DNA from 2 places in the Corynebacterium striatum genome. Region 1 is predicted to be linked to the other one. Evidence: riboswitches for the same ligand, from Rfam matches in the RefSeq annotation. Region 1 holds a riboswitch; the other holds the start of a gene.
The links. Region 1 has a riboswitch for thiamine pyrophosphate ahead of thiC (phosphomethylpyrimidine synthase ThiC). Riboswitches for the same ligand answer to the same signal wherever they lie in the genome.
Positions count from the first base shown of each region.

Region 2: another riboswitch for thiamine pyrophosphate. It lies ahead of thiD (bifunctional hydroxymethylpyrimidine kinase/phosphomethylpyrimidine kinase); the one in region 1 lies ahead of thiC (phosphomethylpyrimidine synthase ThiC).

Region 1 is NZ_CP068158.1:2,596,229-2,611,116, forward strand. It holds gene I6I72_RS12105 (ThiF family adenylyltransferase) at 1-892, opposite strand, end outside; gene I6I72_RS12110 (thiazole synthase) at 892-1,671, opposite strand; gene thiS (sulfur carrier protein ThiS) at 1,676-1,873, opposite strand; gene thiO (glycine oxidase ThiO) at 1,921-3,036, opposite strand; gene I6I72_RS12125 (thiamine phosphate synthase) at 3,033-3,635, opposite strand; gene thiC (phosphomethylpyrimidine synthase ThiC) at 3,667-5,424, opposite strand; TPP riboswitch at 5,421-5,536, opposite strand; gene rplS (50S ribosomal protein L19) at 5,712-6,056, shown strand; gene lepB (signal peptidase I) at 6,378-7,073, shown strand; gene lepB (signal peptidase I) at 7,144-7,836, shown strand; gene I6I72_RS12150 (ribonuclease HII) at 7,823-8,464, shown strand; gene I6I72_RS12155 (DUF2469 domain-containing protein) at 8,528-8,833, shown strand; gene I6I72_RS12160 (YraN family protein) at 9,031-9,399, shown strand; gene I6I72_RS12165 (YifB family Mg chelatase-like AAA ATPase) at 9,386-10,906, shown strand; gene dprA (DNA-processing protein DprA) at 10,903-12,081, shown strand; gene I6I72_RS12175 (tyrosine recombinase XerC) at 12,104-13,003, shown strand; gene I6I72_RS12180 (M23 family metallopeptidase) at 12,966-13,493, opposite strand; gene rpsB (30S ribosomal protein S2) at 13,876-14,682, shown strand; gene tsf (translation elongation factor Ts) at 14,835-14,888, shown strand, end outside.
Region 2 is NZ_CP068158.1:50,883-65,770, forward strand. It holds gene secA2 (accessory Sec system translocase SecA2) at 1-1,221, shown strand, start outside; gene odhI (oxoglutarate dehydrogenase inhibitor Odhl) at 1,320-1,751, shown strand; gene ftsR (transcriptional regulator FtsR) at 1,797-2,543, shown strand; gene I6I72_RS00280 (bifunctional nuclease family protein) at 2,640-3,278, shown strand; gene I6I72_RS00285 (MerR family transcriptional regulator) at 3,388-3,966, shown strand; gene I6I72_RS00290 (vWA domain-containing protein) at 4,104-4,934, opposite strand; gene I6I72_RS00295 (hypothetical protein) at 5,000-5,863, opposite strand; gene I6I72_RS00300 (DEAD/DEAH box helicase) at 5,863-7,254, opposite strand; gene gndA (NADP-dependent phosphogluconate dehydrogenase) at 7,421-8,866, opposite strand; gene I6I72_RS00310 (PaaI family thioesterase) at 8,910-9,371, shown strand; gene corA (magnesium/cobalt transporter CorA) at 9,423-10,496, opposite strand; gene I6I72_RS00320 (class I SAM-dependent DNA methyltransferase) at 10,608-11,207, shown strand; gene thiD (bifunctional hydroxymethylpyrimidine kinase/phosphomethylpyrimidine kinase) at 11,290-12,132, opposite strand; TPP riboswitch at 12,120-12,216, opposite strand; gene I6I72_RS00330 (NAD(P)/FAD-dependent oxidoreductase) at 12,420-13,760, opposite strand; gene I6I72_RS00335 (class I SAM-dependent methyltransferase) at 13,952-14,888, shown strand, end outside.

The DNA.
Region 1 (14,888 bases):
GCAGTGCGGACGGGTCGCGGATGTCGAGGAAGCACTCCGCAGCTTCGCCAGCGCTAGCAGCAACGCCAGCGCTAGCAGCAACGCTGGCGCTAGCAGCAACGCTGGCGTTGGAATTGAGCTCGGCATGAGCTCCCAGTGAGGTGCATAGTGCGCGCCCGGGATCGGCGCTGACGCGGAAGCTGCGCAGACTAGCTGGGTACGCGGTGTAGCTGGATACCTGGCCCACGGTGGTGTCGATTCCGGTGAACCAGCCAATCGCGGCGGTGGCCATCAGCCCGCCGATGACGGAGGTGGTAGCTCCCAGAACACCGGCGCTGGCGCAATCGGGAAGGGTATCGGCAGTGGGAGCGGCAGGGAAGAGGTCGCGCAAACCGCAGCCGCGGCCATCCGGGGTCTCAGTGCCTGAATGCCATAGTGCTACGTCGCCGCGAAAACCCAAGACGGTGCCCCAGACCAGCGGAGTCGAGGTTGCCTCGCAGGCGTCGGCGATGAGGTACTTCGTGTCGAAGGTATCTGTGCCGTCGATGATGAGGTCTGTGTCCTGACACAGATGCAGTGCATTGTCTGCGCTAAATCGGGCGACTTTCGCCTCGATGTGTATCTCTGGCTGTAGCTCGCGGGCGCGCCGGGCGGCGACCGCGGCCTTGGGCTGGCCCACGTCATCCACGCCGAAGAGCACCTGGCGGTGGATATTGCTCAGCGCTACCTCGTCATCGTCGATGAGCGTAATGTGCCCGATACCCGCGGCGGCCAGCTGCTGCAGGACCGGGCAGCCCAATCCGCCCGCGCCCACGATGAGCACGTGCGTGCGGTTAAGCGCAACCTGCGCATCCTGTCCGATTAGCACCTGTTGGCGTGCGGTGCGGGCAGACTCGAGTTCGCTAAGGCCCACTAGAGCACCTCATCGGCCCAGCTGGCAAGGCCTTCAAAGGTTGAGGAGGCTTGGGCATGCTCGCGGCGCGGGATGCGTCCTGCTTGGCGGGCATAGTGCCCGGCGGCCACCGCATGACGCATAGCGTGGGCCATGGCCACGGGGTCTTGGCAGCGGTTGATAGCGCTGGCCAGCAGAACCCCGTCACAGCCTAGCTCCATCGCGAGGGCGGCGTCGGAGGCGGTGCCGATGCCGGCGTCGACAAGCACGGGCACACTGGCGCGCGCGGCGATGAGCTCGATGTTGTGGGGATTTAAGATACCCAGCCCCGTGCCGATCGGCGCGCCCAGCGGCATCACGGCGGAAGCGCCCGCATCCTCCAAGCGCAGCGCCGCCACTGGGTCATCGCTGGTATAGGCCAAGACCGTAAACCCCTCTGCCACGAGGAGCTCGGTGGCGTCGATGGTTTCTACGACATCGGGAAGCAGCGTGTGTTCATCCGCGATGACTTCTACCTTGACCCAATTGGTGCCTAGCGCCTCGAGTGCCAGCTGCGCCGTGAGCACGGCATCGCGCGCGGTGCGGCAGCCCGCGGTATTCGGCAGCGGCTCGATGTTAAGCCGGCGCAGCAAGTCAAAGACGCTCTCGCCACCTGCCTGCGCGCTGTGGCGGCGCATCGCCACGGTGGTCAGCTGCGTGCCGGAGGCTACCAGCGCTTTTTCCAGCGCGTCCTGGCTGCTTGCGCCTCCTGTGCCCATGATGAGCCGGGATTCAAAGCTCTTATCCGCGATTGTCAGCACTTTACTAGCCTCCCTGGATTGCAGTAAGAACATCGATGACCGCGCTTTCTTCGAGGCGGGTGTCTTCCCACGCCGAGCGCGGAACCACCGCGCCATTTATGGCCACCGCAGTGCCCGCCTCTGGTGCATTGACCTCGGCAATCAGTGCCGCCACTGTTGCTGCGGTGGTATCCATCTTCTGCCCGTTGTAAGTGATTGTCATCGTGTTCCTTATATATCTGTCTTAATATCGCTGTCTGTACTTCGGCTCTAGCGCGCAAAGCGCAGCGGGTCACAGGCCGAAAGGTCGATGCTGGGGTCCTCGCCGAGGACGAGCTCGCGCGTACACCGTGCGCCGAAGGCGGCCAGCAGGATGCCATGGCGGAAATACCCAGTGGAGACAATGAGCCTGTCACTCACGCGCCCCAAGTAGGGAAGATCATCAGGCGTGCCCGGGCGGGCGCCGGTGGTGGCTTCTAGGAACTCGCAATCCTCGATGCCCGGCAGCACCCGGATGGCATCGCGCAGCAAGTCATAGACACCGCCGGCCAGCGGGGCATGGAGGCTATCCTCGCGGCTGGTCGCGCCCACGGCGATGGTTCCGTCGCCGCGTGGAATCAGATAGATAGGGCGGTCTTCCACGAATCCGCGCACCACGCGGTTTAGTAGCGGGCGGCGTTGCTCTGGCACACGTAGGCGCAGGATGTCGCCATAGACTGGGCGCAGCGGTTGCGACCATCCGCTAAGACCATTCGCCCCCAGTCCGGCGGCCAGCACCACCTGGTCTGCGGCGAAGGTACCTTCTTCGGTGTGTACCATTCCGCCGTCGACTCCATCGTCGATGCGTGTGACCTTTGTGCGGTGAAAGCGCACGCCTAAGTTTTCCGCGGCGTCATATAGCGCGAGCGCCCATTGCCGGGGGAAGACCTGCGTATCCCCAGGAATTGAGACGGCGCCGGCCAGGCGTGGGCTCAGCCCCGGTTCGAGGGAGCGCGCCTGCCGCACGGTGATGCGCTCGACCTGCATGCCGTGCGCATTCTGGTAGTCCATGAGCTCTGACAAATGCTGGGAATCGGCGCGGTCCGCGGCTACCACGAGCGTGCCTTCGTCGCGGTAGCCGGTATCGAGGTCGCTGTGCTTGGCGACGGCCGCGATAAGCTCCGGATACCACTTGCCTGAGGCCTGCATAAGCGGAAAGAGCGGGTCTTGTTGATAGACCACCTCCGCGGCGGGCGCCAGCATGCCGCCGGCATGGTGCGTGGCGCCGGATGCCGGCGCTGGGTCGAAGACATCGACATTGATCCCTGACTGGGCCAACTCTACTGCGGTGGCAAGGCCAATGACCCCGGCGCCGACGATAGCAACGCTTGAGCTGGCAGTGCTCATGCGCGACCTTTCTCGAATTCGCTCAGGAGACGCTCGCAGTAGGCAGCCGGGTCCGGGGCATTCATGATTCCGCGCACGACGGCCAGGCCGTCGACGCCGGTTGCAGCGAGCTCGGCGGCATCGTCCGCGGTGACGTCGCCGATGGCGACTACGGGCAGCTGCGAGGCGGCGACGATCTCTGGATAGCCCTCGAGCCCCAGCGGGGTGCGCCCGGAATCCTTCGTCGGGGTAGCGCGGAAGGGGCCGCAGCCGACGTAGTCGAGGACGTCCGCGTACTGGTTCGCGTCTCTAATTAACTCAAGTGTTCCCGTGGTCAGGCCAATTATGGCATCGGGGCCGAGCAGCTCACGCGCGGCACGTGGGCAGAGATCGTCCTGGCCGATGTGCACGCCGTGTACGGGCGCGCCCGCGCAACGCAGAGCTAGGGCGACGTCGACGCGGTCGTCGATAAGCACGTGTGCGCGCGGATTTACCTCGTGCACCGTCTCGGCCACGCGGGCGCCCAAATCATAGAGCGCGCGGGCAGAAATAGGCTTTGAGCGCACCTGGACCACGCCCGCGCCGCCACGCACGGCGGCCGCGGCAATCTCCGGTGTCATATTGGTGCCGGTGACGAAGTAACAACGCAGATCAAGCACGGCCGGCTGGCTCCTTGTCTGCCGTTTGATAGAGCTGGGAGCCTTGCGCCTTGAACTCTGCCGACATCATTGCCTCGCCCGCCTTGGCATCGACAGGGAAGCTCGGCATGCCCAGGGAATCTGAGAAAGTATCGCGAATATCCTGGCTAATCCGCATGGAGCAGAACTTCGGGCCGCACATCGAGCAGAAGTGCGCGGTCTTAGCAGGCTCGGCGGGCAGAGTCTCGTCGTGGTATTCCTGCGCGGTTTCCGGGTCGAGCGAAAGCGCGAACTGATCGTGCCACCGGAACTCAAAGCGGGCCTTGCTCATCGCGTCATCCCACGCCCGCGCGCCGGGGTGGCCCTTTGCCACGTCGGCGGCATGCGCGGCGAGCTTGTAGGTGATGACACCGGTCTTGACGTCGTCGCGGTTGGGAAGGCCCAGGTGCTCCTTCGGGGTGACGTAGCACAGCATCGCGGTGCCGCCCATGGCGATGTGTGCGGCGCCGATGGCGGAGGTGATGTGGTCGTAACCAGGCGCGATGTCGGTGACCAAGGGGCCGAGCGTGTAGAACGGGGCGTCGGAAGCCCAGTCCTGCTCCAACTCGTTGTTCTCCTGGATCATGTTCAGCGGAACGTGGCCGGGGCCCTCCACCATGACCTGCACGTCGTACTCCCAGGCACGGCGGGTGAGCTCGCCGATGGTCTTAAGCTCGGCGAACTGCGCGGTGTCGTTGGCATCGGCCAGGCTGCCAGGGCGCAGGCCATCGCCCAAGGAGAAAGCGACGTCGTATTGCGCAAAAATCTCGCATAGCTCGTCGAAGTTCTCGTAGAGGAAGGACTCCTTGTGGTGAGCCAAGCACCAGCCCGCCATGATGGAACCGCCGCGGGAGACAATTCCGGTGACGCGCTTGGTGGTCAACGGGATAAATGGGAGCAGAACGCCGGCGTGGATGGTCATGTAGTCCACGCCCTGCTCACACTGCTCGATGACGGTATCGCGGAAGATCTCCCAGGTAAGGTCCTCGGCCACGCCGTTTACCTTCTCCAGCGCCTGGTAGATGGGCACGGTGCCAATTGGCACAGGGGAGTTGCGCAGAATCCACTCGCGAGTGGTGTGGATGTCATCGCCGGTGGAAAGATCCATCACGGTATCGGCTCCCCAGCGGGTGGCCCAGCGCAGTTTGGACACTTCTTCTGCGATAGAGGAAGTCACGGCGGAGTTGCCGATGTTGGCGTTGATCTTGGTCAAGAACTTACGGCCGATGATCATCGGCTCGGACTCAGGGTGGTTGATGTTATTCGGGATAATCGCACGTCCGCGGGCGACCTCGGCGCGCACGAACTCGGGATCGCAGTGCTCGCGCAGCGCCACGAACTCCATTTCCTTGGTGATGATTCCCTGGCGTGCATAGTGCATCTGGGTGACTCGCTTGCCCGGCTTGGCGCGCAAAGGAGTGCGCTTTTGCCCGCGCCATTCCTGGGAGGCAGCGCCGCGGCGCTGCGCGGACTTGCCGTCGTCGGCCAGATTGCGCTCGCGGCCGGCGTACTCCTCGACGTCGTCGCGCTGCGCGATCCATTCGCTGCGCAGACCTGGCAGGCCCACCTCCGGCTCACACTCGGGGCCGCGGGTGCGGTAGACACGGAAAGGTTCGTTGGGTCCAGTGGGCGAGTCATCGAGCTCGATCTGGGTTTCCGGTACCTCCAGGCCATCACGGATGATGGGGGAGTAAGAATGCTTGGGGTGGATCTCATTAGGGGTAGCCGTCATGGCGCCTTCCTCTCTTCCTTCGCTGGTGCTAACCAGACAGGTTCAAACGGTCTAGATGCGGTATCTGCACCTATCTCAGCCCACTTCTTCATGGGCACCCGTGGGGTACTTGCATTACACACCATAAGCCCTGTGATGCGCGTCTGTCTTGGAATTGCAAGAATTTGCTGTTCGCGCGGTGGGTATGGAAGAATCCTCTTGTTCTATGTAACAGGCACGAACCGGTCAGCTTCTTCAAGGTTGAAGGGGCGCTAGGGTCCTCTGTCTTAAACTGAAAAGGAAAAACAATGGCTAACCTCATTGATAAGGTAGATGCAGCACAGCTGCGCGACGATGTCCCAGACTTCCGCCCAGGCGATACCCTCGACGTAAATGTCAAGGTCATCGAGGGTAAGACCCAGCGTGTTCAGCTCTTCAAGGGCGTTTGCATCCGCCGCCAGGGCGCTGGCATCCGCGAGACTTTCACCGTCCGTAAGGTCTCCTTCGGTATCGGCGTTGAGCGTACCTTCCCGGTTCACTCCCCGAACCTCGAGTCCATCCAGGTTGTACGCCGCGGCCGCGTCCGCCGTGCAAAGCTGTACTACCTGCGCGACCTGCGCGGCAAGAAGGCTCGCATCAAGGAGCGCCGCTAATTTTAGGCGTTCAGGCCTCCTCCTTCGCTTCGGCGAAAGGGGAGGCCTTATTTTTATATCCTCTCGCTGCGATTGCAAGGAATCCGCTGATAAGAGTTGGATGGGAACAGCAGCTTGGTGCTCGGTGTGGTGCGGGAGTTGAGAGGTTTTGTTGCTAGGATTTAGCGCGTGAATAACGAGAAGGAATTCGAAAATCAAAACAGTGATAATTCTGCTGTGCCAGGTAACTCCGGTGCAAACGAAGAAGTCACTGGCCGCCGGGTCGCTGCCGAGAAGGTCACGCCGGTAGAGAAAGACTCTGACAAGGGCGAGAAGAAAGAGATGCCCTGGATTCTGGAAACACTCCTCGTTATCGTGTGTGTGCTTGCGGTCGTCGGTTTGGTACAGACCTTCATTGGCCGCCAATATGTCATTCCTTCTGGTTCGATGGAACCAACCCTCCACGGCTGCGATGGCTGCACCAATGACCGCATCTTCACCGAGAAGATTTCTTACTACGGCGACAAGGGCCCAGAGCCTGGCGACGTCGTGGTCTTTGAGGGCACCGAAGACTGGAACCGTAACTACGTGTCGCCGCGCTCGAACAATAGCGTGATCCACGCAATCCAGGACGCACTAAGCTATGTGTCTTTGACCCCGCCAGATGAGAACACTCTGGTCAAGCGTGTCATTGCTACTGGTGGCCAGACCGTTTCCTGCCAGGAAGGTGATCCAGCAGTCATGGTTGACGGTAAGCCCATCAAGCAGGACTATGTCATGGATCCGCCAACGTACCCTGTGGATAAAACCACCGGTTCCGAGGCATGCGGTGGCGCATACTTTGGCCCAATCACCGTTCCAGAAGGCAACATTTGGGTCATGGGTGACAACCGCACTGCCTCCGCGGATTCCCGCTACCACATGCAAGATCGGTACCATGGCACGATTCCCGTAGAAAACGTTCGCGGCAAGGTCATGTTTGTGCTGTTCCCGTTTAGCCGCATCGGTGGGATCGATGACCCAGACATCCAAGCCTAGGGGGTCTGGGGCTAACAGTCCCCGCATTCGTGCTGCAAAGCCGCGGCGGGCGGAGGAAGAGCGCGTCCGTATGCGCGATTTGCTGCCCACGGTCGTGGCCGTGTTTGTGTTCTTGGCTCTAATGCAGACTTTCGTGGGCCGGATGTATCTCATTCCTTCGGCCTCCATGGAGCCCACGTTGCATGGCTGTGCGGGGTGTAAGAATGACCGCATTGTGGTCCAAAAGCTCAGCTACTACTTCTCCGATCCACGCCCTGGCGATGTCGTGGTCTTTGCCGGTGAGGATTCCTGGAACGCCTCTTTCCAGGTTCAGCGCTCCGACAACGTGTTGGTACGCGGACTGGAAAATGCAGGTGCCGCAATCGGCTTGCTGCCCAACGGTGAGAACATTTTGGTCAAACGCGTCATAGCCACAGAAGGCCAGACGGTGTCCTGCGAAGCAGGGGATCCCGCCGTCATGGTCGATGGTTTACCCATCGACCAGTCCTACGTGAAAACACCCGCCGAAATACCCGTCGATGAAGCCGTAGGCTCGGATGCTTGCGGCGGTGCTTACTTTGGTCCCGTGACCGTCCCGGAAGGCAACATCTGGGTCATGGGAGACAATCGCACTAACTCGCTCGACTCGCGTGCGCACTTGGGCGATCATCTGCAGGGCACCATCCCCGTGGACAACGTCCGTGGCAAGGTAGAGGCCGTTGTTCTTCCTATTCCGCGTGCTCACCTGGTCGATGACCCTGACATTCAAAATGCGGCGTCTTAAACAACAACGCACCTACGAGGTGGCGCTGAGCAAGGCAGGTTTGGGTCCTGTCGCCGGCGTTGATGAGGCAGGGCGCGGAGCCTGCTGCGGGCCGATTACTATTGCCGCCTGCATCCTCCCGGACAAAATCATCCCGGAGCTCGACAAGCTGACGGACTCCAAAAAGCTCAGCCCGGCCACGCGCGAAAGACTCTTTCCCATTATCAAGGACAAGGCTGTGGCCTGGTCCGTGGTGCATATTGACGCCCGGGACATCGACAAGCGCGGCATCCAGCACGCCAACGTTTCAGGGATGCGGCGGGCGGTAGCGCGGCTTGATGTTCGCCCGCATTACGTGCTTAGCGACGCCCTGAAAGTTCCCGGCATGCCTGCACCCCAGCTGCCGATTATTGGTGGTGATGCGGCAGCGCGCTGCATTGCCGCGGCGAGCGTGCTGGCCAAAGTCTCCCGTGACCACATCATGGATGTACTCGACGTGGCCTACCCAGGCTATGGATTGGCGGGGCACAAGGGATACGGCACCGCGGCGCATCAGGCTGCGATTGTGAAATTAGGCGCAACCCCAGAGCACCGGATGGGTTATGCCAACGTGGCGAACGCTCATGCGGAATTTCTCGCGCGCGCCTGAATCTGATTACGAAGTTTCCGCGTTAAGCTGATTCACGTTGACCCTGACATTGGAGGAAAGCTAGTGAGCGCAGAGGAACTCGACAACTACGAGGCAGAAGTAGAACTCTCCCTCTACCGTGAATATCGGGACGTCGTCAGCCAGTTCTCCTACGTGGTGGAGACCGAGCGTCGTTTCTACCTCGCCAATGCAGTGGAGCTTATTCCGCATACTTCGGGCCCTGACGTCTACTACGAAGTACGCATGTCCGATGCCTGGGTATGGGACATGTACCGTTCCGCGCGATTCGTGCGCTACGTTCGCGTGATCACCTACAAAGACGTCAACATCGAAGAGCTGGACAAGCCAGACTTCGTCCTGCCGGAGTAGAAGCCTCCGCGGAGCGGCCACACCTCCGCCAGAAATTCGCCCTAAAGTCGCGCCCCATGCGGGATTTCTTCATCCATCGCGATGAGTTATCCACAAAAGGGGCGCTGTGCGCGTTTTGGGGCTAGCGCGTCCTGTCCTCTCTCGGCTGAACTGGCGTGTGCAGGTGTGCTGCATGGACCGGATTCGGGGGAGAGAAAATGTACGGAAAAATGAATAAACGGCACTCGCTGGGCAAGCGGGGCGAGGCTTATGCGGCTTTGTTCTATCGCCAGCGCGGTGCGGAGATTATCGCAGCGAACGTCAACTACGCCGTGGGGGAAATCGACCTCATCGTGCGGGAGGGTGACACGTACGTCTTTGTCGAGGTCAAGACCCGGGCGTCGGATGCTTACGGGGTGGCCGAGGCGGTGACTGCGCGCAAGTTGGCGCGCATGCGCAAGGCGGCGTTGCGGTGGCTTGAGGGAAAGCCGCGGTGTTATGTGCGCTTCGACGTGCTGGCACTGGTGGATCAGGGCGCTGAGTTCGAGGTCACGCACTATGAGGGGGTCGAAGATGGCGCTTGGTAGATGCATGACCACGGCTTTGGAGGGCGTGATTGCGCACGTGGTCACGGTGGAGGCCAACGTGGGGGCCGGGCTGCCCGGCGTGCACGTGGTGGGCCTGGCGGATACGGCCATTTCGGAGTCGCGTGACCGCATTCGCACCGCGGTGGTTAACTCGCGGCTGCCGTGGGCAAAAACGCGCGTGGTGGTTTCGATGTCGCCTGCAGCGTTACCGAAGTCGGGTGCGCACTTCGATTTGCCCATGGCCTTGGCGATTCTGGCGGCGCAGATGCCGCCCTCGGAGCGCCTGGAGCGTGCGTTGGTGTTGGGGGAGTTGGGGCTGGACGGCAGCGTGCGCCCAGTCTCTGGAATCATCCCAGCCTTGTTGGCGGCGCGCTCACAAGGTTTCGAGACGCTGGTGATCCCGCCAGGTAACGCGGCTGAAGCTACGCTGGTGCCCGATATGGATGTGGTGGTCGCGGCCACGCTGACCGATGCTTTTGCATGGGCCTGTGGTGGGCGCGATCTGCCGAGTGCTCGAGCGGTAGATGCCCCTGCGCATACGCTTGGTGACGGCCCGGACTACCGCGACATCGCCGGGCAACGGGAGGCCAAGTGGGCAGCCGAAGTCGCTGCGGCCGGTGGCCATCACCTGATGTTGGTGGGCCCACCTGGCTCGGGCAAGTCGATGATTGCGGCGCGGCTGCCGTCTATCTTGCCGGCGTTGAGCGCTGATCAGTGCGTGGAGGCGACAGCCATCCATTCGCTCGCGGGAACACCCGGCGCGGTCATCATGCGCGCGCCGTTTATCGCGCCGCACTCCTCGGTAACGCGTGCGGCCTTGCTGGGTGGAGGTTCGGGCAATCCCCGTCCTGGTGCCGTGAGCCTGGCGCATCACGGAGTGTTGTTCCTCGACGAGGCGAGTGAGGTCTCTGCACGAGTGCTCGATGGCCTGCGTGCGCCGCTGGAAGAGGGGCACGTCCGGATTTCTCGTGCGCGCAGGGAGATTACGTTCCCGGCGCGCTTCCAGCTAGTGCTGGCGGCGAACCCCTGCAGGTGTGCTGCGGAGGATGCTTCGAAGTGCACGTGCCGGTCGTCGGACAGACGCAACTATCTGAGCAATCTCTCTGGGCCATTGCGGGATCGCCTCGATATGGTGGTTAACGTTTCGGGCCAAGCCGCAACCCTGAGCGCGGAAGGTGAAGAAGACTCCGCCACGATTGCGCAGCGGGTGGCGCAGGCGCGCCAGCGGGCAGCTGCCCGCTGGCGTGAAGACGAGCTGCCGGTGTTCAATAACGGTGCTGTTCCAGCCTCCTATCTGCGGCGACACCGCCCAGCTACGGAAACTGCCATGGCGATGCTTGCAGCGTATCTGGCAGACGGGGAGTTGAGCCAGCGCGGTGTGGACCGCGTGCTGCGCTTGGCGTGGACCCTGGCGGATCTGGACGCAAGCCCGCAACCGGACATCGACCACGTGGGCAGAGCGCTCGAGCTGCGCGGCGTCGGTGTGTTGGAAAGGCTGGCGGCATGAGCGAGCTGAACTTATCGACGCCCCTGCACACCTGGGTTTATCTCAACCGTGTGGTGGAGGGTCCATCCCGCACGTTGCACGGATTGCTTTCGCAGTACCCAGCAGAGGAGATTGCGCACGGAATCTACAACGCAGCCGACTGGATTGGACCGTTGAAGACTGAAACCGCCGGGAGGCGGGATTGGCTGCGGCAAGACGAGGACATTGCCACGGCAGAAGTCGTAGGAGCACGCCTTATCACCCCGGAGGACGCGGAGTGGCCGGAGGAGGAATTCACCCGGGCCTTTGGCTTCTACCATCAGGGGCTCTCCGATGCGCCGTCTACATTCGATAGCCAGGCTTTCCCACCTCATGCGTTGTGGGTGCGCGGCGCCAATGTGCGCCAGACGGTGGCTCAGTCCGTTGCACTGGTGGGAACGCGGGCTATAAGCCGCTACGGCTGGGAAGTCTCACGCATGCTGGCAACGGGATTGGCGCGCCATCAGTGGACCACGGTGTCGGGCGGCGCGCTGGGAGTAGACACGGCCATCCACGAGGCGACGCTGGAGCACAACGGGCTCACCGTGGCCGTGGCGCCATGTGGAATCGACCGGGCCTATCCCGCACGTAACGGCAGACTCTTTGATCAGATAACGCGTAGCGGTTGCCTCATTTCTGAATTCGCGCTGGGCACTACACCGCAGCGGCACCGTTTCTTGACGCGCAACCGCTTGGTTGCGGCGCTTTCTGCAGGCACTGTGGTGGTAGAGGCGGCCTTCCGTTCTGGGGCCTTGAACACGTTGAACTGGGCGGAGTCGATGGGTCGTGTGGCCATGGCTGTCCCCGGCCCGGTTACGACTTCGGGGTCATTGGGTTGCCACATGCGGATTCAGGAGCAGCGTGCGCAACTGGTCACCTCGGTCGATGAAATCCGCGGATTACTTGGAACTGTGGGAGGCGTGGACGCTGCTGGGCAGTATGAGCTCGACTTCGCTCCCGACAAAGTGCAGCAGCTTTCCCGGAATGAGCTCAAGGTTTATGACTCGACTCCGCCTTTGGGCGAGGAAGGCGTGAGCGCAGAGGATATCGCGGCGGAGGCAGGAATGCGGGTGGCGCTGACGGTGCACCTGTTGGTGGCTTTGCAGAAGCTTGGCCTCGTGGTGCGCGAGGGAAAGCGGTGGAGACGCAGCGAGTGATGCTGGAGTACACTGCTGTGACATGAGTAAACGAGTGGAGGAGCCCACGGGGCAACTGGCCGAGGCAATCGAGGATTTTGCCGAACATCAGTTGTTAGTCCGTGGGCGCTCTGCTGCAACGGTCAAGGGCTACCGCTCGGACCTGCGCGATCTCGCGCGTAGCGTACCGGACTTCGCAAGCTTTGACCTGAATGCTCTGCGCGCCTGGCTAGGCGAAGCGGTTGCACAGGGCAAGTCGCGAGCTACCCTCGCGCGCCGAACTGCTGCCGCCCGAGCGTTCTCCACCTGGGCGGTGCGCGAAGGCCATCTGCAGGCTGATGTGGCAGCGCAACTCGTTAGCCCGAAGGTGGGCAAACATCTTCCCAAGGTTCTTGCTGCAACCGAGGCTGGTGAGCTTGTAGGCAACGCTGCCTCGCACGACGAGGTTCATTTCCTACGTGACAGCGCTATGCTCGAGCTCCTCTATGCCACCGGCATGCGTGTTGCGGAACTGGTGGGCCTTGATGTCGGTGACCTTGATCTGCACCGCCGGACCGCACTGGTCACGGGTAAGGGAAACAAGCAGCGCGTCGTACCCTTTGGCGACGCGGCGTCTGATGCGCTTGCGACCTGGATTGAAAAGGGGCGTCTACAACTAGCCGGCGACACTGATGCGGTGTTCGTCGGGACTCGCGGCGGGCGTATCGACCAGCGGCAGGTCCGCCGCGTGGTAGAAAAGGCTGCGCAGATCACCGGCGCTACTGGCCTTACCCCGCACGGGCTGCGCCATACTGCCGCAACGCATCTGCTTGAAGGTGGTGCGGATTTGAGGGTGGTCCAGGAGCTGCTGGGGCATTCCTCTCTGCAGACCACACAGGTCTACACCCACGTATCAGCGAAGCGGCTCAAGGACGTCTACTCCCGCGCCCATCCACGGGCTTGAGCCGGATGACTGGGGCGTCGAGAAGCGAAAGCGGATCGATGTAGGTCTTTTCCACGCCGTCGATAAGCGCGCCCCAATGCAAACCCGGCTTACCGTCAACAGGCGGGGCTAGCCTCCCAATGACTTGGCCCTCGAGTACGTGATCGTCCTTGTTGACGTGCGCGAATACCGGTTGATACGTCGTCCGTACACCATCCGCATGGGAGATTGAGACCACCGGTTTGCCGGCCACCTTGCCCACGAAATAGACCGTGCCTTCGCCTGCGGCCAGTACCTCGCCGCCGATGGGTAGATCCAAATCCACACCTCGGTGACCGGCGCTCCATTTCTCCTTCGGTGGATTAAACCCCTCCAGAACCCGGCTGGGGGTTGGACTGCCAGTAGTGGGGTCGACGTAGGCGAAGGCTATTGGCATGGCGGATAGGACAACGCACCAGAGCGTGAGAATGACAGCAATGAGCGGGACTTTGGGCAAGCGAAACATTTTCATGATGGCAGTATGGAGGCGCCGCTTGCAGTGTTGGAAGAACGAGAAATCTCGCTGTGAATAAAGTGCGACGCGAGATAATAGTGATGAAGATGTGGCGGTTGTAGGGGAGAAGTCACGCTAAAACTGTGGAATTCGCACGTCGTTTTGGATTTCTTCCCTGGGTGTGGCTAGAATTTGGCCCAGCAGTGTGTCCGGCTTGCCAGGCGCATTGACTACGCGCGGCGAAGTCGTCGCTTCCTGGGTTAAGGAAAAGACAGCGTCGTGTCGACGTGGTCCCCAAGAAATTGGGGTGTTGACCGGTGCCTTCGTTGCTAGGGTGCGGAATAAAACACCGCACATTTTTCATGCAAAACCTAAATCAGCTATAGAAAGCGAGCGAATCATGGCAGTTGTAACCATGCGCGAGCTCCTCGACGCTGGTGTGCACTTCGGCCACCAGACCCGTCGTTGGAACCCGAAGATGAAGCGTTTCATCTTCACCGACCGTAACGGCATCTACATCATCGACCTGCAGCAGACCCTGACCTACATCGATGAGGCTTTCGAGTTCGTCAAGGAGACCGTTGCACACGGCGGCAGCATCCTCTTCGTCGGCACCAAGAAGCAGGCTCAGGAAGCAGTTGCTGAGGAAGCAACTCGCGTTGGAATGCCTTACGTCAACCACCGTTGGCTGGGCGGCATGCTCACCAACTTCCAGACCGTTTCCAAGCGTCTGAAGCGCATGAAGGAGCTTCAGGCAATGGACGCAGCTGAGGACGGCTACAAGGGCCGCACCAAGAAGGAAATCCTCATGCTCACCCGCGAGCGCATCAAGCTCGAGCGCGTCCTCGGCGGCATCTCTGAGATGTCCAAGGCTCCGTCCGCACTGTGGATCGTTGACACCAACAAGGAGCACATCGCAGTCAAGGAAGCTCACAAGCTGAACATCCCGGTTGTCGCAATCCTCGACACCAACTGCGATCCGGATGAGGTCGACTTCCCGATCCCGGGCAACGACGACGCAATCCGTGCTACCAAGCTGCTCTCCGGCATCATTGCCACCGCAGTTGAGGAAGGTAAGAAGGCTCGCGAGGAGCGTCAGCTGGCTGCAGCTAAGGAAGCTGCCGGCGACTCCGCTGAGAAGGATGCACGCGATGCAGCTGAGGCTGCTGCTGCTTCCGACCCAGCATCTGCTGAGTCCGCAGAGTAAAAATTCTAGAGTCCGCCCCCGCTACCGTTGGATCACGGCCGCGGGGGTTTACTCTTCTGCACAAACTCACCCCCAAGGGCGGCGCAAAATTACTGCGTCGAGTACTCTGTTCCATCGAATACTGTTTGAAACCAAGGAGGATCGCCCCAACTATGGCGAACTACACTGCTGCAGACGTTAAGGCACTGCGCGAGGCAACCGGCTCC
Region 2 (14,888 bases), 360 kb from region 1:
CTGATGCGCCGCTACCCGCTGGTGTGCGGCATGACCGGCACCGCAGTCGAAGCAACGGATCAGCTGCGGCAGTTCTATGACCTTCACGTCTCGGTCATCGACAGGAACAAGGAGCTGCAGCGCTTTGACGAGGCCGACCGTATTTATGCAACGGTCGAGGACAAGTCCAAAGCAATCGTCGAAGAAATCGTTGCCATCAATGCCACTGGGCAGCCGGTGCTGGTAGGCACCCACGACGTGGCCGAATCTGAGGATCTTGCGGCAGCTTTGCGTGAGCGGGGCATTGCCGTGAGCGTTCTTAACGCGAAGAACGATGCCGAAGAGGCGCGGATTGTGGCCGAAGCCGGCGACATTGGGCGTGTAACGGTGTCTACTCAGATGGCAGGCCGCGGTACTGATATCAAGTTGGGCGGCGCCACCGAAGAAGATAGGGACAAAGTTGCCGAGCTTGGTGGCCTCGCGGTCATTGGCACCTCGCGGCATCGCACCTCGCGCCTGGATAATCAGCTGCGTGGTCGCGCAGGACGCCAAGGCGACCCGGGTCTGTCTCTGTTCTTCGTGTCCTTGGAGGACGACGTCGTCAAGCAAGGCGGTGGCGACGAAGCGCTGTCGGCGCAGCCGGATGAAACCGGCTTGATTCAATCGAAGCGTGTCTCTGACTTCGTGGCGCACTGCCAACGCGTTACCGAGGGCCAGTTGCTGGAAATCCACGCGCAAACCTGGAAATACAACCAGCTCCTAGCTGATCAGCGCATCATCATCGACGAACGCCGTGCAAAGCTGCTTGATTCCGCCCAAGCCTGGGAAGAACTCGAGCAACGTGCGCCGCAGCGGGCGGCCGAACTGGCAGAGGTCCCAGAAAGTGCTCGCATCGCCGCTGCGCGTGAAATCATGCTTTATCACCTGGACCTCGCCTGGGCAGACCACCTGGAACTCATGGATGATGTGCGTGAGTCCATCCATCTTCGTGCTATCGCGCGTGAGACTCCGATTGATGAATATCACCGTATTGCGGTGCGCGAATTCAAGGAGCTAGCACAGCGCGCGGTGGAGGAATCCGTGGATACCTTTAAGAAGGTCAGCATTGACGAAGCGGGGGCACACATGGAAGATTCTGGCTTGGCTCGCCCGAGCGCCACGTGGACCTACATGGTCTCGGATAATCCCTTGTCCGGCGGAGGAAATTCGGTGCTTAAAGGCATCGGCAATATTTTCCGTTAACATAATTTACGAAACAAATAGGGTGACGATGCTCGCGCGCGCGGGTGAGTCGCTAATATGGAATAAGTCAACATGAATCCGACCATTCGGAGGTAAAAATGAGCGAGCAGACCGGAACCCCGGAACCGCAGGTAGAAACCACTTCTGTATTCCGTGCAGACCTTCTCAAGGAGATGGAAAACGGCGCCGCGGCGGGTAACGAGACCTCCGTTGCTGGTGCTGAGAACCTCTCTGAGGGGCAAGCACTTCTCGTTGTAAAGCGTGGACCAAATGCTGGCGCCCGTTTCCTTCTTGACCAGCCCACCACCACTGCGGGCCGTCACCCAGAGGCTGACATCTTCCTTGATGATGTCACCGTTTCTCGCCGCCATGCCGAATTCCGCGTGAATGAGGGCGAGTTCGAGGTCGTCGACGTCGGATCCCTCAACGGCACCTACGTCAACCGCGAGCCTCGCAACTCCCAGGTACTGCACGTGGGCGATGAAATTCAGATCGGCAAGTTCCGTCTGGTTTTCATCGCCAACCAGTAATAACGAATCACGTTCGACCCTGAGAGAAGCACCAAGAGAAATATCGTGAGCGCAGCACAGTCCAACGCCGCAGCCCTGCGTAAAGGGGCAGTGAAGGCGAAGAAGGCCAAGACCATGTCGATCGGCGTCGTTTTGGAGCAGCTGAACAAGCAGTTCCCTGACGTTACCGTGTCGAAGATTCGCTTCCTCGAATCCGAAGGTCTGATCACGCCACAACGTACTGCGTCCGGTTACCGCCGCTTCACTCAGGAAGACGTTGATCGCCTTCGCTACATCCTGACTACTCAGCGAGACAACTACACGCCGCTGAAGGTTATTCGTGAGCAGCTTGAAGCCATGGATTCTGGTCAGGTTATGGCTATCGTGTCTGCGGGCAAGGCAGAAACACTTCTGCGTCCCGATCAGTTCCGTGCGCCGGCCGTCACCCGTTTGACTGACGCGGAAGTTGCCGCCCAGGCTGGCTCCACTGAAGCAGAGGTGGCAAGCCTGGTCAAGGTTGGCCTCATCTCTCCGGATGCGTCTGGATTCTTTGACGCTGACGACGTAGCCGCGGTTTCTGCAGCTGTGGCGCTCAAGGCCTTCGGCTTTGAGGAGCGTCAGCTTAAGTCCTTGCGCAACAATGCCCGCCGGCAGGCTGACCTCATTGCACGGGTTGCCTCCCCAGTGGCCAACTCCAAGTCTGACACCGCTGCTCACCAGGCGGAGGAACTCTCCCAGCAGATGACCGCGTTGGTCGTCTCCCTGCATGCCACTTTGGTCAAGACTGACCTGCGCAACGAGTACAACTCTTAAACAGACTCGGGGACTCAAGACCTTCCGGCCCACGGAACTCCCTACTTGCGCTGGGCCTGCCACCACGATCGGCCCAAATGTGGGAGAGTGGAGGGCATGGAAAAAACTAGTCTTGAGTTCCACGGCATCCATGTAATGGAGCCGGAAAATGAACTATGCGCGTTGCTGCGTTGGGTAGAAGGAAACAAGATCCTCCCCGTGTGGCTTTCCCCGCTTGAGGGGTCGCGCGTCATGCAGCGCCTCGACGGATATAGCGAGACTCGCCCTAACACGCATGATCTACTCCTGGAGTTCATCGAAATGGCCGGCGGCGTTGGCTCGATCGAGATAGTCAATTACTACGAAGGCACCTTCATGATTGACATCGTCGATGAAACCGGGGAAGTTCATGACGCTAAGCTCACCGATGCGCTTGTAGTCTCCGAACACTTTGGAGTTCCAATCACCGTCGATCAAGAGCTGCTCAATAAAGTGTCGGTGTTTGTGACGGCAGATGACATGGAAGCCTACTTCGGTTTTCACTTTGATCCCCCCGTTCCCCCCGCTGCGGAAGAAGCAGGGAAAACCCTCGGCTCAGACAGCTCTGCTTCAGGAAATCCCCAGGCAGATGCCGATTTTGAGGCGATGATGCGCTCTCTAGGTGTGTCTGAAGAGGACTTTCTTGAAGAAAACGATGGAAAAGAAACTAATGACACGCGTGTGACTAATGATGACAATGGGGATAAAGAAGTCTAAAGTTGCACTAGAGAGTTTGGTCATGCCTTGCCCTTGACGGGGTCAGGGTGGTGGCCTTTAATAAAGCTTTAGAGCTTCCAACAAACACCATTGGAGTAATTACGTGAGCATCAACGGCGAACGCGACGAGTACACCGCCACCTTCGGCACGGACGAAGGCTACGTTCAAGAGTCCCTTTTCGATGTGGGTCCTGACGAGGAACTGGGTTACCGTGTTCCAATCGCTTGCCAGGTTGCCGGCATTACTTACCGCCAGCTTGATTACTGGGCACGTACCAACCTGGTTAACCCTTCCATTCGTACCGCCCGCGGTTCCGGTTCGCAGCGTCTGTACTCCTTCAAGGACGTGCTTGTCTTGAAGATCGTTAAGCGTTTGCTTGACACTGGGATCTCGCTGCAGAACATTCGCGTGGCTGTTGATTCATTGCGCGACCGCGGTGTCAATGACCTTGCTGAGCTGACCCTCGTTTCCGACGGCACCACCGTCTACGAGTGCCGCTCCAACGATGAGGTCATCGACCTTCTGGCCGGCGGCCAGGGTGTATTCGGTATTGCTGTGCCTGGCATCCTCAAGGAGCTCTCCGGCACCATTTCCTCTTTCCCGGCCGAGCGCGTCGACGAGTTCGAAGAAGAAACTGTTGTAGGAATCGACGAGCTCGCTGCTCGCCGCAAGCGCAAGACCTCTTAGGAGTTCTTTGACCAAAGCTATAGGCCCCGACTCAAGCTCACGTGAGTCGGGGCCTGTAGCTGTTTTGTTTGTCTGGCAGAATCTAGCCGCACTATCTACCTTTCAATTGGTGCGCGGCACGCGGCTGGTGCAAAGCGCTACGCGCCAGCGGCTGCCTTGAGTGCCTTGGCTACTGCTGCCTCATCGCTTGGGTCTGCAACGGCGGTGAAGGAATCTGCGGCGTCGTCAAGCACTGTGTCTTTGTCGCCTTCGCCAACGTGGACGACGGACAAGGTTACGTCCTTGGATTTGGCTTCGTTGAGTACTTGTTTGAATGTGGAATCATCCATGTCCTGCGCGGTGCCCGTGGTGACGAGGAGGACCTTAGCGTTCTTGCCAGTACCAGCAGCCTGCTCAGAGGCATTCGTCAGCGCAGCAGTGACTGCACTACGGGTTTGGGGAACACCACCGGTACCGAACTGCTGAACCGCAAACGCCACTGGGCCGGCCTCGCCGAAGCCAATGTTTTGGCGGTATCCCACTGTGGCGGTCTCGGAAATAGGTGAGGAATAGTTCCACAGGCTCACTAGGCCATCTTTCTCACCGAGAGCAGTGGCTGTTTCCGCTAGGGCCTGCGTTACAGGGTTGAAGTAGGGAGCGAGTCCCTCTGAAGTATCAAGCAGGACAAGGGTGTTGTCCGCGAAGGCGGCCCCAGCTTCGTTATCCGGCGCAGCGCTCATGGAGCTGGCGCTCGACTCCTCAGCCGTGGACGTGGAACTGGGTGCTTCCTTGCTCTTGGAAGTTGCAGCACTGGCTTCTGCCGTGGTTTCGGCGACTTCTGAGTCAGCTGCCGTCGTGGCTTTAGGGGAGTCCCCGCCCCGCAGAAGGAAGAACAAGCCCACCGCAATAGCGAGAATAAGTGCGGCCAGGAGGGCCAACACCCAACCCGCCATCGCGAACGTGTTCTTGCCATTGGAATGTCGTGCCATGAGTATTCCTTCCACACTGGACGGCTCGTGCCGTTTCCATAGCCCCACCCGGGCTTATGCTCACTTTATCGGTTTGTCATTGTAGCCGCCGACGCCTCATCCACGAGGGTGACAAGCCGTTGACGCAGCGGTTTAGCCTTGGCTGCCAGCGCACGTTGGCGCCCAACGTATTCAGCTTTGCCCTCTGGGGTTTCAATAGGCACCACGCCGAAGCCCCAATCACGGCAGTCATACGGCGAAGCCTCCATATCAAGAGTGCGGGCTTCAATGGCTAACTCCAAGGTTTGAATGAATAGCTCACCGGGCACCAAGGGGCCCAACTTCCATGCCCACTTGTACAGGTCCATCGTCGCATGGACGCAACCGCTCTGATCGCTGTCCGGCTGTCCTTCGCGCGTCAATACAGTGAGGTTGAGCGGACGTGCTGGCTCAGTGAAGAAGCGAAAAGCATCGTAGTGGGTGCACCGGACTCGATGGTTTTCGACGACCTCATTGGTGCCCGCCGCGCCCAAGCGCAGCGGTAAGTCATGGCGCGGAGTGTCCGTTTTATAAACCATCGCCCATTCGTGCAACCCGAAGCAGTCAAACTGTGCAGGATTGGCCGCAGTCTTTGCCATCAGGTTACGGATATAGGTGATAGATTCCCCGCGTCTTTGCCAGAAAGAGTCCAGATCAAGGTGTATCCCCTGACTCGTGCGGCGGTAGTCGCGCCACTCCTCGTGCGGAACCTGTCCCGGCTCGCCCAAGAGCGTAACCCCAAAGCCTGGGTGCCAACGTCGAAGATGAGAAGGCCGCACCGGGTAGTACTCGAAGAGGAAATCATAGACCGGGTGATAGCCACCGGGGTGGCGAAACTCGGCTAGGAGCTCCTCAGCACGTGCAACATGCGCATCGTAGCGGGGACGCCACTCGTTGGGCTGCAGCAGCATTAGCGCTGACCACCACCTCGGCGGCCCGAGCCCCCTGGCTTTCCATTGCGGGAACGGTTTCGACTGCCGCGGCCACCCGCGCCACCACGGCCACCACGGCCACCGTGTCTGCCGCGTCCAGGTTGTCCAGACTGGTCGCCAGCGTTCTGGCGCTTGGAACTACCGCCCCGCGAAGCCGGATTGTTCTGGTGCGGCGGCGGGAGGGGTTCACCAGAAGGCTTGCGTGCGCCGGTAATCTTGGCGAGCTCCGGAGCGCCAGCAGGATTAGGTCGATCACTTAGATCAAGCTCGAAGGCTTTGATTCCGGCCTTCTTGATGAGCTTGGCAACCTCATCGCGTTGCTGATCCATGACCAAAGTGACCACCGCGCCAGAGGCACCACCACGCGCGGTACGCCCGGCGCGGTGCAGGTAGGCCTTGTGCTCAGCAGGTGGGTCCACGTGCACGACCAGCGAGACGTCCGCAATATCGATGCCGCGGGCCGCAATGTCGGTGGCCACAAGCACGGGAACCGAGCCATCAGCGAAACCCTCAATGGCCTTCGTGCGCGCGCCCTGGCCTTTATCACCATGCAGCGGCAGGGCATTGATTCCTACGCGGCGCAGCTTCTTGGCTTGACGGTCTACACCGTGCTTGGTGCGCATGAACAAGATGGTCTTGCCTTCGCGTGCGGCGATGCGCACAACCACGTCGTTGCGGCTATCGCGGTCCCCAACGAAAACCAAGTGGTGGGTCATGGTGTCTACTGCTGCTTCAACCGGTGCGGTTGAGTGTGTAACAGGGGAGTGCATGAACTGCTTGACCAGCTTGTCCACATCGCCATCCAGCGTGGCAGAGAAGAGTAAACGCTGTCCCTTCTTGGGCGTGAGCGCCATGAGCTTGCGGACCTGCGGGAGGAAGCCCATGTCAGCCATGTGGTCAGCTTCGTCGAGCGCAGTAATCGCGACGTCGTCAAGCGAAAGCTTGCCCTGATTGATGAGGTCCTGTGCGCGTCCAGGGGTTGCCACCAACAGATCTACGGGGCGGGCGAGCGAGCGGATGTGGTGGTTGATGTTCACGCCGCCGACCACAGAAAGGACGCGCAAGCCTAAAGCATTCGCGGGCTCATCGAGGCGATCGTGGATCTGCGTCGCGAGCTCACGCGTCGGTGCAAGCACCAAAGCGCGCGGGCGAGCCGGCTTCGAGGCACCAGTGTGAGTCAATCGGGTGAGGATGGGAAGGCCAAAGGTGAAGGTCTTGCCAGAACCCGTCGGACCGCGGCCGAGGACGTCTTTGCCAGCGAGGGCGTCGGGGATTGCCGCCTGCTGGATAGGGAAAGGTTCCGTGATGCCCTGCTTGTTGAGGACACGTACGATTTCTTGAGGTAAGCCGAGGTCGGCGAAAGTAGTCATTGCCCTTTAGCTTAGTGGCCAAGCCTCATGATTCCGTAATCCCGAAAGCACACAAAGTCCGGATTGACCGGCGCGGAGGCCCTAGGGCTAAAACGAGTGCAGCGCCAAGACCCCAAGAAGAGGACCTAGCGCTGCGCAAGATTCGGTGGCGTCAAGCCAGCTGAATCTAAAGCTCGCTCAGGCTGCGATCGGCTGACCACTCGATGTGGAAGGTGCCTTCCTTATCCACGCGCTTGAAGGTGTGAGCGCCGAAGAAATCGCGCTGACCCTGGATGAGGGCAGCGGGCAGGCGCTCAGCGCGCAGGCTGTCGTAGTAGGACAGGGAAGAGGCAAAGACCGGTACCGGTAGGCCTAGTTGGGTCGCGGTGACAACCACGCGGCGCCAAGGCGCAATGAGCTCGGAGAGCTCGCCCTTGAAGTAAGGATCGAGAATCAGGGCCGACAGCTGCGGGTTGGTGTCATAAGCCTCGCGGATGCGGTCCAGGAACTTAGCGCGGATGATGCAACCGCCGCGCCAGATGGTGGCAAGGTCGCGTGGGTCAACGTCCCAGCCGAACTGCTCAGAGCCCGCCTTGATCTCATCGAAGCCCTGGGAGTAAGCGATGAGCTTGGAAGCATAGAGTGCCTGGCGCACGTCCTCGATGAACGCCTGCTTGTCGACGTCGGTCTCGATGACGCCGGCTGGAAGCTCACCCTCCTGGGCCGCTGCGCGCTGCTCGGTAGCCGAAGAAAGAGCGCGAGCGAAGACAGCTTCAGCGATGGCAGTAACCGGAACACCCAGCTCTAGGCCATTGATGGCGGTCCAGCGGCCGGTGCCCTTCTGGCCGGCGGCGTCAACGATGACGTCGACAAGCGGCTTGCCCGTTTCCGGATCGGTCTGTGCGAGAACCTCAGCGGTGATCTCGATGAGGTAGGAGTCGAGATCGCCGGAGTTCCATTCCTTGAACACAGCAGCGATCTCGGCAGGCTCGAGGCCAGCGCCGTAACGCAGCAGCTGGTAGGCCTCGCCAATAACCTGCATGTCGGCGTACTCGATACCATTGTGGACCATCTTGACGAAGTGGCCGGCGCCATCCGGGCCGATGTGGGTCACGCACGGGGTGCCGTCAACCTTGGCAGCAATCGATTCCAGGATGGGGCCGAGGGTCTTCCAGGACTCAGCAGGGCCACCGGGCATGATGGACGGGCCGTTGAGCGCGCCTTCCTCGCCACCGGAGATGCCGGCGCCAACGAAGTGCTTGCCCTTGGCAGCTACTTCCTTCTCACGACGAATGGTGTCGGTGTAGAGGGCGTTTCCGCCATCGATGATGATGTCGCCTTCATCCATGGCTGCAGCCATCTGGTCGATTACTGCATCGGTAGCCTTACCTGCCTGAACCATGATGATGGCCTTGCGCGGGCGCGCAAGCGATGCGACGAAGTCCTCGACGGTCTCGGAAGGGATGAAGTTGCCCTCGGAGCCGTGTTCTTCGATGAGCTTGTGGGTCTTCTCCGGGCTGCGGTTGTAGACGGCTACGGTGTTGCCGTTGTGGGCGAAGTTGCGGGCCAAGTTAGAGCCCATAACAGCCAAGCCGACAACGCCAATGTGGGCGAGTTCAGTCTTTTCAGTCATGTGCTCTATCCTACGTCAGACTTTCCCGCTATTCTGTCATGGCATGAGCCAAGAAAACCCAGACAAGTTTGAACTCATGGCGAAGATGGTCGCCACCGTCCAAGAACGCCCGCTTTCCGCTGAGGAAATCGCGGTTTTCAACGCCCACAACCACGGCCTTGGCGGGCTGCTCGGCCTGGACTTTACTTTTGTGTCGAAGGACGAAGTACGTGCCCAGCTTGAGGTCAAGCCTGAGCACCACCAGCCGTGGGGCGCGGCCAACGGCGGCCTTTATTGCTCCATCGCGGAATCCGTGGGCTCCATTGCATCCTTCGTTGCAGCGGCTGCACCAGTAGTTGGAATCAACAACAACACCGACTTCATCCGCTCAGTGTCTGACGGAATTCTGGAAGCCGTGGCAACACCAGTACAGCTGGGTCGGCGCACCCACATCTGGTGCATTGAGATGCGCCAAGCCGGCAAACTCATTGCGCGCACGAACCTGCGCACAATGGTCAACCCATAGTGCTGCGGACCCTAGGGAGTGCTGTGTACTCCCTAGGGCTTTGTTTCCGCCCTAGAGCCAGTGGTTGCGGCGGAACCACCACCACATGACCGCGACCACGAGCACCATGACGCCTAGCGCCATGAAGTATCCGCCAGCCCAGTGCAGTTCCGGCATGACATCGAAGTTCATGCCGTAGATGCCAGCGACCAGGGTAGGAGCAGCCCACATGCCGACCACGGCAGAGATGGTGCGCATGTCGCTGTTTTGCTGCATGGTCACCTTGGCCACAGAGGCGTCGATAAGCGAGGTGAGGCGCTCGTCAAAGCCTGCCACCTGGTCCTTGACCACGAGCTCGTGGTCGTTGACGTCGCGCAGGTAAGAACGAATCTGCTTCGAGATCAAGTCCTTGTGGTCATTGATCATGGCTTTCAGCGCGACCGAAAGCGGGTCAATGGCGTGCTTCATCTCCAAGATCTCACGCTTGAACATGTAGATCCTGTCAATGTTGAACTTGGTCTGCGGCGTAAAGACCTCTTCCTCGATCTCATCGACCTCGATGGCGAGCAGGCGCACGATCTCGGAGTAGCGATCCACCATCATGTCAAGAATCTTCCATGCCATGGCTACTGGTCCGAGTTCGACCAAGTCCTGCTCGTCCTGGACCGTGTAGGCCAGGTTTGGCAGCTTGGCAGAGTGGCGGACCGTAATGATGAAGTTGCTCCCCAGAATCATCTGGATTTCACCTGTGGAGATGATCTGGCGCTTATCAGCAACCTCATCGTGGTCGCGGTAGTTGACCGAACGGGCGACCATAAACAGTTGATCGTCGTAGCGCTCGAGTTTGGGGCGCTGGTGTGCTTGGACGGCGTCTTCCACGATCAGTTCGTGGATACCAAACTCGGACGCAACCTTGGTCATCTGGGACTCATAAGGCTCATGCAGGCCTACCCACACGAATCCGCGTCCGTATTCCTCCACAGTCTGCAAAGCCGTGTGCGGGGTGAACTCGCCCGGAAGTGACTCGCCATCGACGAAGACCCGGCAATGTTCTATTGCTCGTTCTGCCGGAACAGAGAAAGTGCGGGAGGAACTGGGTGGATCGTTCTTCTTGCGTGGCCTGAAGGGCGACGGTACAGACGGCATCGTTTCAGCCTCCTTCACTTTATGAGCAGACGTGAGCCGAAATTGGTTTCGGCAGGCAATTTTTAACTAGCGGGTAAAGCCTACACTGCCACGGGGCATATACTAGTTTTCATGCCTACTTGGAAAGAAGTCACCGCTGCCAACCCTGCACACTCAGAGAACTTTGCCCGCAAGTGGAAAATGCTTGCTGCGCAGGGCAAAGATATCCACGGTGAGGCGCGTCTAGTGGACGCAATGGTGGAGCGAGGCTCCCTAATTTTGGATGCAGGCTGTGGCACAGGCCGGCTTGGTGGCGAGTTGGTCAATCGTGGCCACAAGGTCGTCGGTGTCGACGTCGATCCCATCCTCATTAGCCACGCGGAGCATGATTTCCCGGACGGCCAGTGGGTGGTAGGTGACCTCTCGGAGGACGAGATTCCGGAGGGTAACTTTGACTTGGCCGTGGCAGCAGGCAACGTTATGACCTTCCTCGCAGTTGATGGCCGCGAGGCAGCCATTCGCAACATCTACAACTCGCTGCATTCTGACGGCCGTTTTGTCGTCGGTTTTGGTGAAGGCCGCGGCTGGGCCTTTGATGACTTCCTGACCCTAGCCAAGGAGGTGGGCTTCCGCGTTGACTTCCTTTTCTCCTCGTGGGATATGAAGGTATTCAAGGAGAGCTCGACATTCTTGGTAGCGGTGCTGACCCGCCCAGGCGCAGACCTGCTTTAGCGTCCAGATACAGTCCTAGAGAATGACCGTCCTAAAGAATCTCGAGAAGGGTTCGAAAACAGTTAACAGTTCGCGAACTGTTCTAAAGCAGCCCGGCCTGTCGCCGCAGCTGGTGTCCGTGATCCACAGGTCCGTGCCCGTGTCCGACGCGCAGACCATCGGCGTTTTCAATGGCTTCATGCAACCATGTGGTGGACCACTCAAGAGCGTCCGGCAGGGTTTCCCCCGCGCCAAGGCGTGCGGCTAGTGCCGACGAGAGCGAGCAGCCGGTGCCGTGCGTATTTTTCGTGTCTACCCGCGGGCTTGAAACCCGGCAGAGCACTCCTTCTGGCCCCACAGCGGCGTTGTCTGCGTGGCCTGCCTGCAAGTGACCGCCTTTGGCGATGACATAGGTGCCCGTTTCGCTGGCCCAGTCCTGAGCTATCGAAATCGCCTCGTCGAGACTGCTCGCCTGCGGCGTGGACGTTAGCACCGCAAGCTCTTTGAGGTTTGGCGTGATGACGGTGACCTGGCGGCAGAGTTCCCGTACTGCGGCTTCCGCCTCCTCGTCGAGGAGCCTATCCCCGCTAGTGGCCACCATGACAGGGTCCAAGACAACTGGGGTATTTGGGGCGAGTGCGTCCAAGAAGCGAGAAACACTGGCCACAATGTCCGCGGTGCCGAGCATGCCGATCTTCACTGCGTCAACCGCGACGTCGTCAAGCACAGCGTCAAACTGCTCCTGCAGGAACGATAGAGGGGGAGTGTGCACCGCACGCACTCCCTGCGTATTTTGCGCCACCAAAGCCGTGACCACCGACATGCCATAGGCTCCTGCGGCCATAAAAGACTTTAGGTCGGCTTGGACGCCGGCACCGCCCGTGGGGTCCGTTCCGGCAATGGTCAAAACGCGTGGCAAAGTGCCACGTGGATCCGTGGATTCCACAACTATCCCTTCGCTAGTACTAACTGAGTGCAGGTTCTTAGGGTCTAATCTCAGCCGTTTTCAACGGCACCCCTTGTCGTAAGCTTTGAGGTTAACAAAAAGCACTATCTGGCGGAGATAAATGGTGGCAGATTCTGCAGATTCGGCAGAATCAGTAGCTTGAGAACAAAACAGAAACCGCCCCCGCGTGAGCAAGCTTAAAAGCTTGGCCAGGCGGGGGCGGGATGCAGGATGGCTGGGAGGCGGCGCTGAAGTGCGCGCCTGGCCCGTCATCGGCGTGACTTCATTTACTTATTCTTGTTGATGAAGTTGCGAGCGATGCGCTGCTGATCGGTGATCTCCAGGTTGCCGCGGTCGCGGGAAATCATGTTTTGGATCCAGTTGACAGCAACAGTGGTGCGGTTGCGGAAGCCAAGGACGTACATGATGTGCAAGCCCATCCAGGAAACCCATGCCGGGAAACCGTCGAACTCGGTCTTGCCCATCTTCACAACAGCGTTGAAGCGGGAGATGACGGCCATGGAGCCCTTGTCGAAGTACTCGAATGCCTCGTGCTCGTTGGCGGTGGACTCCTCGTCGACCTTTGCCTTGATGAGCTTGGCAACGTGTGCGCCACCCTGGATAGCAACCTGTGCTACGCCTGGCAGGCGGTTCAGGGAGATCATGTCGCCGACCATGTAGACGTTGTCGTGCTGGCCCACGGTCAGGTCGTCGTTGACGGAGACGCGGCCAGCGCGGTCTGCTTCGACGCCAGCCTGGTCAGCAACCATCTTGCCCAGCGGGGAAGCGGACACACCAGCGGACCAGATCTTGGTTGCGCCCTCGAGGGTGACAACGTCCTCGTTCTTCATGTTCTTGTAGGTGACAGCGTCCTCGGTGACGTCGGTAACCATAGCGTTCAGACGTACGTCGACGCCGAGACGCTCGAGGGAGCGCTGAGCCTTGCGGCCAAGGCGCTTGCCGAACGGCGGCAGTACCTGTGGCGCACCATCCAAGAGGTAAATCTTGGCGCTGGTGGTGCCGTAGTTGGAATACTGGTCGCGCAGCGTGCGGTTTGCAAGCTCGGCGATCTGGCCGGTTAGCTCCACACCGGTTGGGCCAGCACCAACGATGATGAAGGTAAGGAGGCGCTCGCGCTCGACAGGATCGTCAACAAACTCAGCCTTTTCGAAGGCAGACACGATGCGGGAGCGCAGCTCAAGTGCGTCATCCAGGGTCTTCATGCCCGGCGCGAACTCAGCGAAGTGGTCGTTGCCGAAGTAAGACTGGCCGGCACCAGCAGCTACGACGAGGGAGTCGTATGCGAAAGTACGGCTAAAACCGTCGAGCTCAGCGGTAACGGTCTGATCCTCGATGTTGATATCGGTTACTTCGCCGTTGACGAAGTGGGCATTATCCTGGCCGCGCAGCAGCTGACGGGTAGAAGGAGCAATCTCACCGGCGGAGATCATGCCGGTTGCTACCTGGTACAGCATCGGCTGGAACAGGTGGTGATTCTTCTTGTCAATCAGGGTGATCTCGACGTCAGCATTCTTTAGCTGCTGTACTGCGTTGAGACCGCCAAAGCCTGCGCCGATAACGACTACGTGGTGGCGGCCGCCGGCTGGGCGGTAAGGGGTTTCAGCCATGGTGGGGTGATACCTTCCTGAGAAAGCGAAAATTTTTGTACCGAATCAGTCTAAACCCTAGATACCGTACATGCATACTTTATATACCTTAAACTGGCTCTTCCTCGGCATGGCGAGGTATTTAGGTGGGCTTTTCAGATTAAGGTGAGTGCAAACCCCTTAGTGCAGCTGGTCAAGGAGACCCCAAGAAAATGGTCAATTTTCCACACCTAGACACAATTGACGCTGCGCAATGGCCAAGCGTGGCGAATGTTCCTTCAGTGAGCTTTGGGCAGTTTAAAGCCCGACGCGCAGAGGCGGAATTTGCCAAGACATGCGACCTGGCGGAGATCGACCTTGATCCGGAAACGGATTCAGAAGACGGTCCAGACATGGAGGTCCTACACGATGCGCTGTTTACTCGCATTGCGGCTACGGGATGGCTTGGTTTTGCGGAGTCTTATCTAGCAGGCGAGTGGACTACGGAAAACTCGGAGAAGCTGGTGAAGGTTTTACGCTGCCTGCTGCAGACTGGGTATCGGCCCAAGGCTAAGGACCTTGCACCGGAACTTTCTGCTCCGGGGGAGCTTCCTGTGGAGCTGGTCCGTTTATATGCAGGCGACGGGTTTACACACAGCGGTGGCATTTTTGCCAGTGGGGTTCCCACGACGGTCCGCGAGGCGGTTCCTAGCTTTAGCCAACAGGCGGGCAGGAAAGAGCCTAAAGAACACCTTGTTGACGTAACTAAAGTCAGTGAGCCAACGAGCGTGGATCGTAGTGATTTGCGGGACGGCCAGCGGCGCAGCGCACAGTGGCTCCTCGACGCCACGCATTCCGGTGCGGGTACGCATCTTTTGGTTTATCCCGCGACGGGGTTGAATGTGGCGGTGGAGGCTGTGAGTCGACGCGCAACGGTGGATGTGTTGACGGCCGATGCTGAGCAGCTTAACGAGTTCAACGAGATCTTGTTGCTCGAAGGCGCTGCGGATTCGGTACACGTGCAGCTTAGCGACGCCGTGATTCCTCACCCCAAGCAGTGGCGTGGGCGTTATGACGCGATTGTGAGCGTGGAGAAACTAGAGCTGCTCACTCCGGCTGAGCGCAAGCGCTTTGTGAGCGTCCTGGACCGTTCCTTGGTGCCAGGCGGGC